Regions from separate parts of the Virgibacillus byunsanensis genome, predicted to be linked through region 2. Evidence: riboswitches for the same ligand, from Rfam matches in the RefSeq annotation. Region 2 holds a riboswitch; the other holds the start of a gene.
The links. Region 2 has a riboswitch for S-adenosylmethionine ahead of ACFQ3N_RS12820 (hypothetical protein). Riboswitches for the same ligand answer to the same signal wherever they lie in the genome.
Positions count from the first base shown of each region.

Region 1 (7,861 bases), on a different contig from region 2:
TTTTCTCCTTATAATTTTCCTCATTAGAAAACCTGGCTTATCACCGATCCTTAATGGTGAAAGCCTTAGTTGCGCTTATGTAGATAAGCAAATTTTATACTTTCCTATCTACAAAAAAATATCAGGGTTTTCCCTGATATTTATCCTTTTCCCTAGCATTCAGCTGTGATTGCATTTACTTTATTTCGATTCTCCTAACTCCTTGGAGCGTTCACGGGCACTTTTCACACACTCCATTACGATTTTTTGAAAATCAAACCTTTCTAATGTCTCAAGACCTGCTTGTGTCGTACCAGCTGGGCTTGTAATATTTTTGCGTAATGTTTCCGCAGACTCACCTGAATTTGACAGCATTTCACCAGCACCAATAATGGTTTGTGTGATTAATGCTTTTGCAACTTCTCTATCCAACCCGGCTTCTATTGCTGCTCTTTCCATTGCCTCCACAAAATAATAAACATAAGCTGGACCGCTTCCGGATATACCAGTGACCGTGTGCATATCCGTTTCTTCTACAACTGTGGTGGTACCAATTGTTTCAAATAAAGCTTTTACTTGTTTAACTTGTTCTTCGGTTGCGTTCTTTCCTTTCGAAATGGCTGTGGCTGACTGTCCTACAGCAGCTGAAGTGTTAGGCATTACCCGAACTACCGGTATGTTTTCGCCAATTTGCTCAACTATATAATCAGTTGATATCCCTGCAACAACTGAAACAACGAGTTGATGAGGGCGAACATGATCCTTAATCGAATTGATAGCAGCTTCTAAATCATATGGTTTCATGGACAATATGATCATTTCCGCTCCATCTATAACATGCTGCTTATCATGTATACATTGTACATCGTAGCACTCTTTTAGGTTTTCTAATCGTTCTTGGTTATTTTTGTTCGTTACAAAGATTCTCTCCTTTGTTAATAAACCATTTTTAACAATTCCTGATATAATGGCTTCTGCCATAGAACCTGCTCCAATAAATGATATTTTTTCCAAAACAGTTTCTCCTCCTTCTAATATATATTATTAATAAAAACAAAAAACCCTACTCCGTCCTATTACAAAGGACGGAATAAGGTTTTATATCCGCGGTACCACCTAATTTGGCTTGTGCCCACTTTATTTTGATAACGCAATATATTGCGGTTAGGTATTAGCTAACAACTCCCAGGTAGGTTCACGATTGTTACACACGATGGAATCTTCCAGCCGATGAATTCCACTCTCTTTCAGGCAACCAATTCGCTACTAGCCTGTTCCTCGTTCATTATATTTTTTATATTATATTGTACTATATGCATTTTTATACCTGATGTCAAGTATGAAGCAAAATCTAGAAGCGCCTTGAAAGACACGACAAGCATAAGCAGATCGCATCGTGTGGATGTCCTTTCCAAACGGAGTCGAACTGCTTATATCTCGAAGGTCTAGGCGCTGGAGCTAGGCACCAGTCCGTAAATTATCTACAGGCTTCTGATTTTATAACTTCCTACACTAAAATAAAACCGCTACTATTGTAACGGTTTTAAAATATCTCCAAATTTTATGCGCTAATTGTATAAATGGAGGAGGTAGAGGGATTCGAACCCCCGCGCGGTTTGACCCGCCTGTCGGTTTTCAAGACCGATCCCTTCAGCCAGACTTGGGTATACCTCCGTGTGCGACATGTACTAATATACAATAATCCTATTTACATGTCAATTAAATTATTTAATTTTTTATATTTAACTTTTATAATGATAAGAAAACTTGTCATTCGCCAAGCCTATATGGCGAATGACCTAGTTGCACTTATGTGGATAAGAAAATTTTATACTTTCTTATCTGCCAAAAAAGGAGAATAGAATCTCCTTTTTTATCATCTTAATTTTTTTCCCTTTTCGTAAGAAACTCCTGGTAAATCTCGTTATATACAGCTCGATCGGTTAACAATTCCAAAACAGTCAGTGCGATTGCTTTTGCCCCTAGAACAAGTGCCCGATCACCCATTTCCGATTTAGCTGCATCTCTGAATTCTACAGTATGTCCAACTAAGTCATGAGATCCAATCTTTATAAATGGATGAATCATAGGAACAACCTGGCTTATATTTCCACCATCAGTAGATCCTTTCCCTTTCCTTTGTTCTGTAGTAACTGTTTCTCCTAACCCTTCGATTACATCTTTAAATACCGAATCGAAACGGTCATTAATAATGAAGTTATCTACTTCATTTTGAAAGGCACTAATTTTCACTTTTGCACCAGTAGCGAGTCCAGCTCCTTCAGCAATAGCTTTTACTTTTGTCGAAACGTTATCTAAGACTGTCCTTGTTTCTGCGCGAATGAAAAATCTCGCTTTTGCATATTCTGGTACAACGTTCGGAGCATCTCCACCATCCGTTATGATTCCGTGAATCCTTACATCCGAGGGTAAATGTTGACGCAAAGCATTAATACCATTAAACAGTTGAATTACGCTATCTAATGCATTGATCCCTTCCTCTGGGTTAGCTGATGCATGAGCCGTTTTTCCAAAAAACTCAAAATCAAGTGGGTCAACACCCAAAGTAGGTCCTGTAAGGCGTGTTTCATTACCTGGATGAAGCATAATTGCAGCATCAATATCACTAACTAATCCCGCTTTTACGAAGCTACCTTTTGCACTTCCGTTTGGTCCGCCTTCCTCTGCAGGTGTTCCAAGTACGACGAGCTCACCACCTACTTCATCAATCACTTTACTTAAGGCTATAGCGGCAGCAACACTTGTTGTCCCAATAATATTATGGCCACACGCATGACCGATTTGTGGCAATGCATCGTATTCTGCTAAGAAGCCAATCGTTAACCCAGCTTTCTTTCCCTTTTTTCTAGCCAAAAATGCAGTTTCGTGGCCAGCAACACCTTTTTCTACTTCAAATCCTTCATTATGCAGAATAGTTGTTAATACGTTTGAAGCGAAAAATTCTTGATTTCCAATTTCAGGGTTTTCATGGATATCATGGCTTGTTTTTAGATAAAGATCCTTATTTTCATCGATATTGTTTAACAGACTACTTTTAATTTGTTCTAAATTACTTAGTACTACTGTCATAATCAATCACCTCCCTTTTTAATGTCCGATATCACTTAACGGTACAAATGTTGGAATTTGGTTTCCGTTAAATTCATCTTCAATAAATTGTTTAACTTCCTCAGATTGATAAATTTCTCCAATTTTGTTTAATACTTCATCATCTTTATCTGTTTCTTGTGTGGCAATAATATTAATATATGGAGTAGCTGTTTCATCTTCATGGAAAATAGAATCACCTAACGGGTTAAGACCAGCATCTACTGCAATACCATTATTAATAATGGAAGCATCCACATCTGGCATAACACGAGGTGTTTGAGCAGCTACAATTAATTCAAAATTAAGGTCTTTTGGATTTTCGACAATTTTATCTACAGAACCACTTCCATCAAAACCTTCTTCAAGTTTAATTAAACCTGCTTCTTGTAATAACAATAGGCCACGCCCCATATTAGTTGCTTCTTTAGCCAAAGCAATTGTACCTCCCTCAGGGATATCTTCTACCGAGTCATGCTTTTCAGAGTATAACCCCATTGGAGCGATTACTGTTGTGGCAATTGGAACTAAATCTAAATCATGTTCTTCTACAAAAGCATCAAAGTAAGAAACAGTTTGAAATGCATTTGCATCAATTTCTCCTTCGTCTAACGCAAGATTAGGTTGTACATAGTCAGAAAAACGAACAATTTCAATTTCTATACCCTCTTCTTCTTCTGCTTTCTCTGAAACAAAGTCCCATACCCTAGTATCTGAACCACTAACACCTATTTTTACAGAATCATTACTTGAGCAAGCGCTAATTAATGTTAAAGTAGTGATAAATAATACTAATAATCCAATTTTTTTCATGTTGAATTCTCTCCTATCGTCTTCTTATTTTTTTTGATAAATTATTTCCAGTAGATTGCAAGCCTTGAACCATTATCACAAGGATACCTACTGTTAGGAACATGACAGTCGTATCAAATTGCTGATATCCAAACGTAATAGCCAAGTCACCCAGTCCTCCTCCACCAATAGCTCCAGCCATTGCAGAGGCACCAACTAATCCTATGGTCGCAATAGTTATTCCTAACAATAAAGAACTTAGTGCTTCTGGAATAAGGAACCGCACAACAATTTGCTTCGGCGTTGCCCCCATAGCCTGTGCTGCTTCCATTACACCAGGATCTACTTCTAGTAAAGAGTTTTCAATTAGTCTTGCTATATAAGGACCAGCAAACAGAACCATTGGTACGATTGCGGCTGCAGTTCCAATTGATGTACCTACAATAAGCCGTGTAAACGGAATAACAGCAACCATTAAGATAATAAACGGAATGGATCGAAATATATTTACAATGGCGTTAAGTACATTAAAAAGGATCCTATTTTCCCATAAATGCCCCTTTCTTGTAACTACAAGCAATATTCCTAAAGGTAATCCGATAATGACTGCAAATAACAACGAGAAACATACCATCGCAATGGTTTCCCACAACGCTTCAATAATTTGATCCCAATCAACTAACATCTTCTAACACTTCCCTTACGGTTACATTTTGTTGATGAATATGCATAACTACACGATCTATCTCTTTAAGGTCACCATTAAATTGAACTACTAAATTCCCAAATGGCGTACCTTGTAGCTCTGTTATACTTCCAAATAGGACATTTACTTCGACCTCAAAGCGCTTAGCTATTTGGGAAAGTAATGGTGCTCCTGTAGATTCACCAACAAACACTATCCTGTAAATTCTGTTTTTTTCCACCTGCGTATGAATTAGTTTATAAACTGAATCAGGTATCTGATCTTGCATTACTGTACTCACAAAGTTATGCGCAATTTCCGTTTTCGGATGAGAAAACACATCAAAAACGGAACCAGATTCAATCACTTTCCCGCGATCAAGTACTGCCACTTTATCGCATATCTCGCGGATAACTCCCATTTCATGGGTGATTATTAAAATAGTAATATTGTACTCTTGGTTAATTTTTTTCAAAAGCTTTAAAATCGAACTTGTTGTCTGCGGATCAAGTGCTGATGTTGCTTCATCACATAAAAGAATGGAAGGCTTTGTTGCCAATGCACGTGCGATTCCCACCCGCTGCTTTTGTCCACCTGACAATTGATCAGGATAATTATCTGCCTTATCCTCTAGACCAACAAATTCAAGCAAGTCATGAACTCTCTTCTTCACTTGTTCTTTAGGGGTATTCGTTAATAATAATGGCATAGCTACATTCGTATAAACCGTTTTTGAATTTAACAAATTAAAATGCTGAAATATCATACCAATATTCCGTTTTGCTTCCCGTAATTCTTTTGGGGAAAGCCCCAACAAATCTTGATCATTCACTGTTAACTCACCCGAAGTTGGTCGTTCAAGTAAGTTTGTACAGCGAATTAACGAGCTTTTACCAGCGCCACTAAATCCGATAACACCATATATTTCACCTTTTTCAATATGTAGGTTAATACCATCTAATGCTTTTACTTCTTGATCACCGGTTTTGTAAAACTTCGTAATGTTATTAAATGTAATCACGTGAACACTCCCTATTTCTTATTTAGAAAACTTGGCTTATCGCCAAGCCTTAATGGCGAAAGCTTTAGTTGCACTTATGTAGATAAGAAAGTTTTATACTTTCCTATCTACTAAAAAATTAAAAATGCCCCTTCTTAGATAAGAAGAGACATAAATATCAAGTGAAGTCTCTTCTTATCTTTCAAACAAATGTTTGCTGGAATTGGCACGGTACTTATACAAAGTCCGCTGCCGAGGTTTCGTAGGGCCAGTCCCTCTACCTCTCTAGATAAGAAGTTTTATAAAATTTTTATATACGCTAAAAAATCCCTCCTTATAAACTATAAGAAGAGATTTGCATATAAAATCGCTCTCTCTTCTTATTTTTCAAGCTAAGCTTGTTGGATGTAGCACAGTACTTTATAAAAGTCCGCTGCCGAGGTTTCAAAGGGCCAAATCCCTCCACCTCTCTAAATAAGAAGTAAACAAGTATTAAATTTAATATGATAATTACAATACTACCCTTAAGGTTATTTGTCAATTGTTTTTTGCAACATTACTAATCAAAAAAATTTTACGAAGAAACTTTTTCCTTACTGCTGGTTAAATTATTTAAACGATCTGCTAGTGCTAATCTAGTTCCGGCTTCTGTTGAGGTCTCATTTGTCAAAACAATTTCTTTTAGTTCATAGGCATTCGATCCATGTTCTGCAAAGTCCAGACCTGCAATTTCTTCTTCTTCCGATACACGGATAGGAGAAAAGCGTGAAATAACATACGTGAAAGCTCCGAGCGTAACCATGGTCCATGCTACAACTGCTAGAACACCTATTAGCTGGATACCTAGCTGTGAAAGTCCTTGACCGTAGAATAGTCCAGTTGAAGTGGAAAACAATCCTATTGCCAACGTTCCCCAAATACCACAAATTCCGTGTACTGTGATAGCGCCTACTGGATCATCAATTCTTAATTTAGTATCAAGGAAACGGATCCCTTCCACAAGTAATATACCAGACACTAATCCTACTAGAATAGATCCACCTAAAGATATTTCTGCACAACCTGCTGTAATACCAACTAGTCCTGCTAATACCCCGTTAAGAGATAATGATGCATCAACTCTTTTAAATCTTAATTTGGTATATAGAGCAGATGATACCAATGCTGCTGATGTAGATAGTAGTGTTGTACCTATTACCATAGGTACAAGGCTAGGATCAGCTGCTAGTGTACTGCCACCATTGAAACCGAACCAGCCTAACCAAAGTATGAACACACCTAGTGCACCAATTGGCACATTGTGGCCGGGAATGACATTAACTTTTTTACCAGTATATTTTCCAATACGTGGCCCTAAAAATAATACAACTGTTAATGCAGCTGCAGCACCAGTCAAATGAACAACAGTGGAACCAGCAAAGTCACTGAATCCCAAACTGCTCAACCAACCATCTCCTTGCCATATCCAGTGTCCAACTACTGGATAGATTACGGCAGTCATTGCGACTACAATTAATACATAGCTTCCAAGTTTTATTCTCTCTGCAACTGCACCAGATATAATTGTAGCACAAGTTGCAACAAACATCGCCTGGAATACAAAGAAGCTAATATCTTCTACTCCACTAAGAAAAAATCCATCTGCTCCAATTAAGGATCCCGCTGAAGTTCCAAACATGATCCCATATCCTACTAGAAAAAATAATAGAGCAGCAGAACTGATCGTAATAAAGTTTTTCATTAAAATATTAAGAGCGTTTTTCGCTCTTGTAAATCCTGACTCAACCATAGCAAATCCTGCATGCATAAAAAATACTAGAAAGGCTGCAATCATAACCCATACCAGATCAACCGATAGTTGAACAGATTCTGTTGTTGGTGCAGCAGCATATACAGGTGAAGCAATTAATAGGAAAAGCAATAATAAAAATGCGCTTTTTTTGAACATCCATTTTCCTCCTTAACAGAATTTAAATAACTGCACTTTCTCCTCGTTCGCCAGTACGAATGCGAACAACCTCTTCTACAGGAGAGATAAATATCTTTCCATCGCCAACATTTCCCGTGCTACAACTATCGATAATTAATTGGACGATTTCATCCTTTTTTTCTTCTTCTATAACCATTTCGACTTTGATTTTAGAATGTAATTGAATTTGGAATTTGGTCCCTCGAAAAACTCCTGTCTGTCCTTTTTGTTTTCCAGTACCCGCCGCTTCCGTTACAGTTAAACCTCCAATTCCAATGGAGGAAAGCTTATCCCGTAGTGTTTGAAACTTTTCTGGACGAATAATAGC
Region 1 is NZ_JBHTKJ010000051.1:56,613-64,473, forward strand. It holds gene proC (pyrroline-5-carboxylate reductase) at 181-993, opposite strand; tRNA gene ACFQ3N_RS16240 (tRNA-Ser) at 1,561-1,653, opposite strand; gene ACFQ3N_RS16245 (M20 family metallopeptidase) at 1,861-3,069, opposite strand; gene ACFQ3N_RS16250 (MetQ/NlpA family ABC transporter substrate-binding protein) at 3,088-3,900, opposite strand; gene ACFQ3N_RS16255 (methionine ABC transporter permease) at 3,914-4,564, opposite strand; gene ACFQ3N_RS16260 (methionine ABC transporter ATP-binding protein) at 4,554-5,585, opposite strand; SAM riboswitch class I at 5,757-5,860, opposite strand; SAM riboswitch class I at 5,942-6,045, opposite strand; gene ACFQ3N_RS16265 (ammonium transporter) at 6,139-7,512, opposite strand; gene ACFQ3N_RS16270 (P-II family nitrogen regulator) at 7,535-7,861, opposite strand, start outside.
Region 1: it holds a riboswitch for S-adenosylmethionine, as region 2 does, so the genes downstream of both, ACFQ3N_RS16260 (methionine ABC transporter ATP-binding protein) here and ACFQ3N_RS12820 (hypothetical protein) in region 2, are expected to answer to the same signal.

Region 2 (7,861 bases):
TTGCGACCTATGCAGAACCTGCCGTTCAAGTTCTTATTGATCAGGTAGAAAAGGTGTCTGGTGGGTATATTCCGCAGAAGGTTTTACTGTATACCGTATCAATAGGGGTTGGCTTATCCATCGCACTGTCCATGATTCGTATTATTTATGGCATTTCCCTATGGTATTTTATACTGCCAGGATATATAATAGCACTGATTATGATAAAGTATTCAACTAAAACCTTTACATCCATTGCCTTTGACTCTGGCGGTGTGGCTACTGGACCGATGACTGCTACGTTTATTCTAGCTTTATTTGTTGGTATTGCCTCCGTTACAGAAGGGCGTGATCCGCTTCTTGACGGATTCGGTATGGTTGCACTGGTGGCGTTGGCTCCTATATTATCTGTATTAACACTCGGTATTCTGTACAGTAGAAAGGAGAAGGGTCAGTATGGCAAAGACGAAACAAGGGCAAAAGTTAATCATCACGATCGTTAAGAAAGAAAAAGCCAAAAAGGTCATACAGGCGTCCAAAAAGGCTGGCGCAAGGGGTGGTACTACACTCTTAGGCAAAGGTTACAGACTTGATGACAAGAAAAGATTCCTTGGCGTACCAGTGGAACGAGAAAGAGAAATCATATTAACACTTGTTCCTGAATCTATTTATCCAGATGTGATGAATGCTGTTGTTGACTCCGTAAAATTGAATAAACCAAGACAAGGGATTGGTTTTGTTATAGATACGAAAAAAGTGACTGGAATTTGTCATATGTTAGGCTTGGATGAAACTGAAAGTGAAGAAGTCAGTGATGAAGGTGTTGATGTTAAAATGGCAGAGCAAAAAGTGATGTATGATTTGATTGTTACGATCGTTAACAAAGGCGACTCTGACGATGTAATTGATGCTTCTAAAAAGGCTGGTGCTGAGGGCGGTACTGTTTTGAGTGGCCGTGGTACTGGAATTCATGAACAGGCAAAACTGTTCAATATATTGATTGAACCAGAAAAAGAAGTCGTTTTAACTCTTATCAGTAAAGATAGAACGAAGGAAGTACTAAATTCGATTGAAGAAGATGCTGAGTTAAATAAACCTGGAAAAGGCATTGCCTTCGTATTGGATGTTGATCAAACCGTAGGCATTAATCATGTGTTAAACAAGATGGTTAATGAGAAACTGGATGATAACTAAAATAAAGTAAAGGTGTCAACGAGGTCGACTCGAGACACCTTTTTTGTGTTAGTAGAGAAAGTATAATTTTGCAGTCAGGTATGTTTATCTACAGAATCAGCCACGTCCAGCTCCAGTACCCAGTGACTAGTGGACTTCCTTCTCCTCCTTACGATAAGTCAACATTGATTCGCTAACGCTCTTCGTGTTTCCTTTAGATTCACTTTGGAGTGAATCTCATGCGGATTTGGAAGATCGACTAACTTCGCCGCTTTGCGCAGCAACTCGACCCACCCGCGATGTGCGGGCGCAGCCCATACGTCACTAAACGGGCACTTTGCGCTTTTGTTCGTAGATAGGAAAGATATACTTTCCTATCTACATAAGTGCAACTAAGTCTTTCGCCATTAAGGCTTGGCGATAAACCACGTTTTCTAATGTTATTCACTCTTTTTCCTTCTTGCTAATATACTCGTTAGGCTCGTCCCCGCCATGGATACTGTTATTTTTAAACTGGCTTTTTCGTCCGTTTCTATGTTCCCCGTGTTGTTTGTTTTCCTTAAATTGTCTATTTTTATCGGCCATTATTTCTCTCCTTTTTAATTTTTGGATGGTGTTAGTTTTTGAAATGTAGGCTTTCTTTATACATGCGTGAAGATATTTAAATTTATTATCATTTGGTATACTAAACGAATAACGCTAAGATTTTACTTGGAAGGATTGTTATTATTGGATATATCTGTTGGAACATCGATATTTTTACTTTCCTCCATGCTTATTGTCGGGGTAATTGCTACCAAATTTTCTACTCGTTTCGGATTACCTGCACTAGTTCTATTCCTCTTAGTTGGCATGGTTTTTAATAATTATTTATTCTTTGAGAATGTGCAACTTACACAACTAATCGGTGTATTGGCCTTGATTATTATTTTATTTGAGGGTGGGACTCAAACTAAATGGAATCATGTTCGCCCTATCATAGGGTCTGCAAGTATATTAGCAACAATTGGTGTACTGATTACTGCAGTCTTAACTGGGCTTGCTGCTATGTATATCCTTAACTTTTCCTTGTTGGAAGGGATGCTTTTGGGATCTATTGTCGCTTCTACCGATGCTGCTGCTGTCTTTTCCGTATTAGGTAATAAAAATATTAAAAAGAAACTTACATCTACATTGGAGGCAGAATCCGGTTCCAACGATCCTATGGCTGTATTTTTAACCATAACCTTAATAGAATGGATTCAACTATCGGACAACTCTATTTGGGCTGCTTTTGGTGACTTTTTCATACAGATGGGACTGGGCCTAGTGCTCGGGCTCGTATTGGGAAAAGTAACTGTGGAAGCCATCAACCGAATCGAGCTGGACACTGCTGGGTTATATCCCATTCTTGCTATGGGAAGTGCAATCTTTACATATGCGATCACAAACTTTGCAGGTGGTAGTGGTTTCCTTGCTGTATATGTGATGGCAGTATTTGTTGGAAATAATGAATTGTTATACCGATTCTCCATTATGCGATTTAATGAAGGTTTCGCCTGGATGATGCAGATTTTGATGTTTATCTTTTTAGGTCTGTTAGTATTTCCAAGACAATTATTGGACGTTTTTTGGCAAGGCATTCTATTATCTGTTATTTTAATGTTTATCGCCCGTCCAGTTGCGGTCTTTATTAGTCTTATTTTCATGAAATACAATGTAAAGGAACAGGTCTTTCTTTCCTGGTCAGGGCTAAAGGGAGCAGTTCCAATTGTTTTGGCCACCTACCCTATTGTAGCTGGTATTGAAAACAGTGAAGTGATATTTAATGCCGTTTTTTTCGTTGTGATGATTTCTGCATTGATCCAAGGAAGTTCATTATCATGGCTAGCGACTAAATTAGGTTTGACCGGTGAAAAAAGTCGTGACACGTTGCCAAGTATGGAATTAATGACACTTGGTAAAACGGACTCTGAAATTTTGGAAGTGTCTATGACAGAGAATTCTCCGGCTGCTGGGGTATCCTTACTTAATTTGGAGTTACCTGCTGATACGCTGATTATCGGGATCATCCGTGATGAAAAAGTAATTACTCCAAATGGGGATTCTGTTATACAAGATGATGATACACTCTATGTCCTGATTAACAAAAAGGCAAGGGAACGCGTTAAGGAAGCATTGCTCGGTAAAAAGCCAAAGAAAAAGATTTCTGAGACTTAATAGAAAAACCTAAACTTGGGCGATTATTGGTCATCCAAATCAGATAACCAAACAGCAACCGAAATTAAATCTGGGAAATACATGTCTGCATCCGCTTTGTCTTTTTCACGATCACTAATTAGAACAGTCTTCGTACCGGCTTTTTTTCCGGCCTCTATGTCTGGTACACGATCACCTACCATGTAGCTTTCCGATAAATCTATGTCATGGTTGTCTGCTAAATCTAAAATCATCTGTGGCATAGGCTTACGGCAGGCGCACTTTGCATGGGGTTTATGTGGACAGTAAGCTACAGCATCAATGGAAGCACCATAATGTGCTAGGTCGTCCTCCATTTTGTTATGTACGTCTTGTAATGCGGATTCTTCCATAAAACCAAGACCTACTCCTCCTTGGTTGGTGACAACAAAGACTTTAAAACCTGCTTCATTAAAACGCTTAATGGCTTCTCCCACTCCATCGAGTAAATAAAAATCTTCCGGTCTGTTCACGAATTTTACCCGATCACTTAACACTTCATTGATCACGCCGTCTCGGTCTAAAAACATTCCTCTTTCCATTTAGATATCACCTCGTCTATAGGGCTTCATATTCTGATTTTAATAAGGAATAGACAACTGTATCATGAAATGTTTCCCCGTCAAAATCAGTTTGTCTAAGCACGCCTTCTTTTCTACATCCTTAGTTATATAACCATTTCTGAGAACCTTTATTATCAGCAAAAATATCGCCAACTATTCGAATTTAAGCCAAGCGTTACCTGTTTAATATATAGTGCTCCGTTTCCACAACTGCAATAGTAGTAATGCTTCTTTCTTCCATCATATGTATACATCCAAGTTAATTACGGTGTGACACCAGCGTATCACACCTAGGAGGCTGTCCGATGGAATAATTTCTGTGAATATATATGCATTCACACTGAATTATTAATGTATAATCCACCATATTTTGAATAAATATTCGGCAATTTCACTTCGTCGGACAGCCTCCTAGAACACTTCCGTTTTAGTCCTGTTTTTTCTTGTTCAATTCTACTATATTATGCTTCATGAGTGGGTTGATAAACTTCTCTTGGCGCTCCTTTTTGAAACGATCCAGTTCCTCCGGCGTCATATCCTTTACAATTTCAGATACATGTCTACCTGGAAGGTTTTCAAATTCCTCTTTCGTCAGTTCGACTACCTCACCATTTTTCACAATAAAATGTTCCATTTCCTATTCCTCCTTTAAAATATTAAAAACCCCTTTTTGCATTGGATATACAAAAAGGGGTTTTTACCGATTTATCATCCAAAGCAATTGCTTTGCTGGTGGTAGCACCTTACTACAGCAGGTTGCTGTGACGTCTCTGAGCCAGATCTCTCGGTCACTCTTGATAACTATTCAATTACATGTATTATATCGTACCTTGTTGAAACTTCAAATGATTTTACCTGGCTTATTCTCCAGTATCTGCAAACCGTTTGATTCGTTCACCAATCTCATCACGTACCCGTTGGAATACGCTCCATTTTTCCGCTTCTGTTCCTTCTGCTTTTGCTGGGTCATCAAACCCCCAATGTTCTCGTTTTACATGTGGTGGGGTCATTGGGCATCTATCTGCTGCATCTCCGCAAAGGGTTACAGCAAGTGTTGCATTATTTAAAACATCCGTATCAATCGTTTCTGATTGTTGATCAGAAATATCAATGTCGACTTCATTCATGGCTTTTACCGCATTTGGGTTTAAACCATGTGCTTCAATGCCTGCGCTTTTTACTTCCCACTCGTCTCCTAGATGCTTCTTTGCCCACCCTTCTGCCATTTGACTCCTGCATGAATTCCCAGTACATAAGAAATAAATTGTTTTTTTAGCCATAGTAGTTCACTCTCCTTTTTAGAATACAACTAATGTTACATACAGTCCTAATAACGTAATAAACAGGATTGGAATCGTTAAAATGATACCTGTTTTAAAGTAAGTCCCCCAGGAAATTTTAACTCCTTTTTGGGATAAAACATGGAGCCATAATAGGGTTGCTAGCGAACCGATTGGTGTGATTTTCGGACCTAAGTCAGACCCTATTACATTGGCATAAATAAGTGCTTCCCGCATGACACCTGATGTATCTGTTTCAGCAATTGCTAACGCATCGATCATTACGGTCGGCATATTATTCATGATTGATGACAAGATAGCAGCAATGAAGCCCATTGAAATGGTTGCTATAAACAGGCCTTGTTCGGCACTTGCTTGGATGAGTTGTGCTAACAAATCTGTTAGCCCTGCATTTTTTAAACCGTAGACGACAACATACATGCCAATCGAGAAGAATACGATTGCCCATGGTGCGCCTTTAATGACAGCTGTCGTATCAACTGCCTGACTTCCTCTTGCCATTAGTAAGAAGAAAATCGCTACAATTCCTGCCACGATCGAAACAGGGAGATTGATGAACTCACTTACAAAATAACCAATCAGTAAAACAGCAAGAACATACCATGACAGACGAAACAGTTTAGGATCCCTGATTGCCTCAACAGGCTCCTTTAACTGAGATAAATCGTATGATTGGGGTATATTTTTTCTAAAATAAATTAAAAGTACAATGATAGTTGCAGCTAGCGAGAAGAAGTTTGGAATAATCATTCGCGTTGCATATTCTACAAACCCAATCTCAAAGAAATCCGCTGATACAATGTTAACTAAGTTACTTACTACTAGTGGAAGTGATGTGGTATCTGCGATAAATCCACTAGCCATAATAAATGGAAACACCATTTTTTCCTGGAAATTTAAGTTGCGTACCATTGCTAGCACAATAGGTGTCAGAATTAAAGCAGCCCCGTCGTTTGCAAAGAAGGCTGCAACAATGGCACCTAGTAAACTGACATAAACAAACATTTTAATTCCATTACCTTTTGCCGCCCTTGCCATATGAAGTGCGGCCCATTCAAAGAATCCAATTTCGTCTAAAATTAATGAAATAAGGATAATAGCAACAAAAGCTAATGTTGCGTTCCATACAATTTGTGTTACTTCTATTACATCACTAAACCCTACTACTCCTACTAATAAAGCAAGGATAGCTCCACCACATGCGGACCATCCAATCGATAAATTTTTTGGCTGCCAAATAACTAAGATTAGGGTGACCAAAAATATTAACGATGCTAGTATAACCGATGATGACAAGACTCTTCCCCTCCAATTAACAACATGTAATTCGTGTACCTTGATCTTCTAATTCTTTTAACTTATGGTCTTGATTTGGTAGCTGATGGAGTATTTGCTCCACAAACGGATAATGTTCATTGTTTTTATTTATAGAGTAGAAGATCCATTGCCCTCTTCTCTCTTCTTTTACCAACCCAACATCTCTTAATTTACGAAGGTGTTGACTAATAGATGGTTGACTCGCCTTAAAGATTTCAACAAATTCACAAACACAGCAATCATGATGATCAAGAATCTTAACCATCGTCAACCGCGTTTTATCACCTAGCAATTTCAAAATCAGTGCCGCCTTGTCTATCGTAATCTCTGTTGCTTGTAGCATAAACATACACCTCCTATATGATCATTCGCACATTAGTATATAATAATTCACTTATATTTTAAAGTTATACTATTCATTCTTTACAAAAGCTTTACACTCAGACCATATTCTCTTAACACTCACCTACTATACTAGAATTTGAGAGAGGAAATCTCTTAACAAATAAAAAGTTACAAAGGGGAGGACAATTTTTATGAAATTTAAAACGTATCTACTATTTTTTGTGATGGCTGCTCTAACAATCGTAATGGTAGCTTGTGGAACAGATTCAGAGGAAGAAGAGACCGATAATAATGATTCAGACGACACATCTTCTGCAAGTGCAGAAACAGACGATAGTGAAACAACTGAACCAACCGAATTAGAAGGTAGTGTTGTCATTGATGGTTCTGGAACTGTTTACCCTTTAATGGCTAGATTAGCTGAAGAATATATGATTACGGAGGAAGAAGGCGTGTCTGTTGAAGTAGGTCGTGCAGGTTCTAGTGCTGGGTTTGGGAAATTTCTTGTAGAAGACGGTACAGACTTTAACGACGCATCACGAAAGATCAAAGATGAGGAACAAGCGAAAGCAGATGAATTAGGCATCGAAGTAAAAGAAATGAAAGTAGCTTTAGACGGCTTAACATTTGTTATTAACAAAGATAATGACTGGGCTAGTGAGCTTACAGAAGAAGATCTACTAAACATTTTCCGTGCTGATGGAGGAGTAACGAAGTGGTCAGACATTAATCCTGACTTTCCTGATGAAGAGATCCAAACATATGGACCAAATGAAAACCACGGTACGTATGAATTCTTTTATGAAAATATCCTTGAAGAACAGGATTTAATTAGTACCGTAAATCTACAGCAGGAATATTCAACTCTTGTGAAACTTGTATCAGAAGATGTTAACGGAATTGGGTTTTTTGGCTTTGGTTACTATGTGAACAATCAGGATCAATTACAAGCAGTTAACGTTGACT
Region 2 is NZ_JBHTKJ010000034.1:25,532-33,392, forward strand. It holds gene ACFQ3N_RS12795 (DUF1538 domain-containing protein) at 1-482, shown strand, start outside; gene ACFQ3N_RS12800 (P-II family nitrogen regulator) at 436-1,173, shown strand; gene ACFQ3N_RS12805 (hypothetical protein) at 1,597-1,737, opposite strand; gene ACFQ3N_RS12810 (potassium/proton antiporter) at 1,882-3,351, shown strand; gene ACFQ3N_RS12815 (D-glycero-alpha-D-manno-heptose-1,7-bisphosphate 7-phosphatase) at 3,375-3,911, opposite strand; gene ACFQ3N_RS12820 (hypothetical protein) at 4,360-4,566, opposite strand; SAM riboswitch class I at 4,635-4,736, opposite strand; gene arsC (arsenate reductase (thioredoxin)) at 4,793-5,212, opposite strand; gene ACFQ3N_RS12830 (arsenic transporter) at 5,231-6,529, opposite strand; gene ACFQ3N_RS12835 (ArsR/SmtB family transcription factor) at 6,546-6,893, opposite strand; gene ACFQ3N_RS12840 (PstS family phosphate ABC transporter substrate-binding protein) at 7,087-7,861, shown strand, end outside.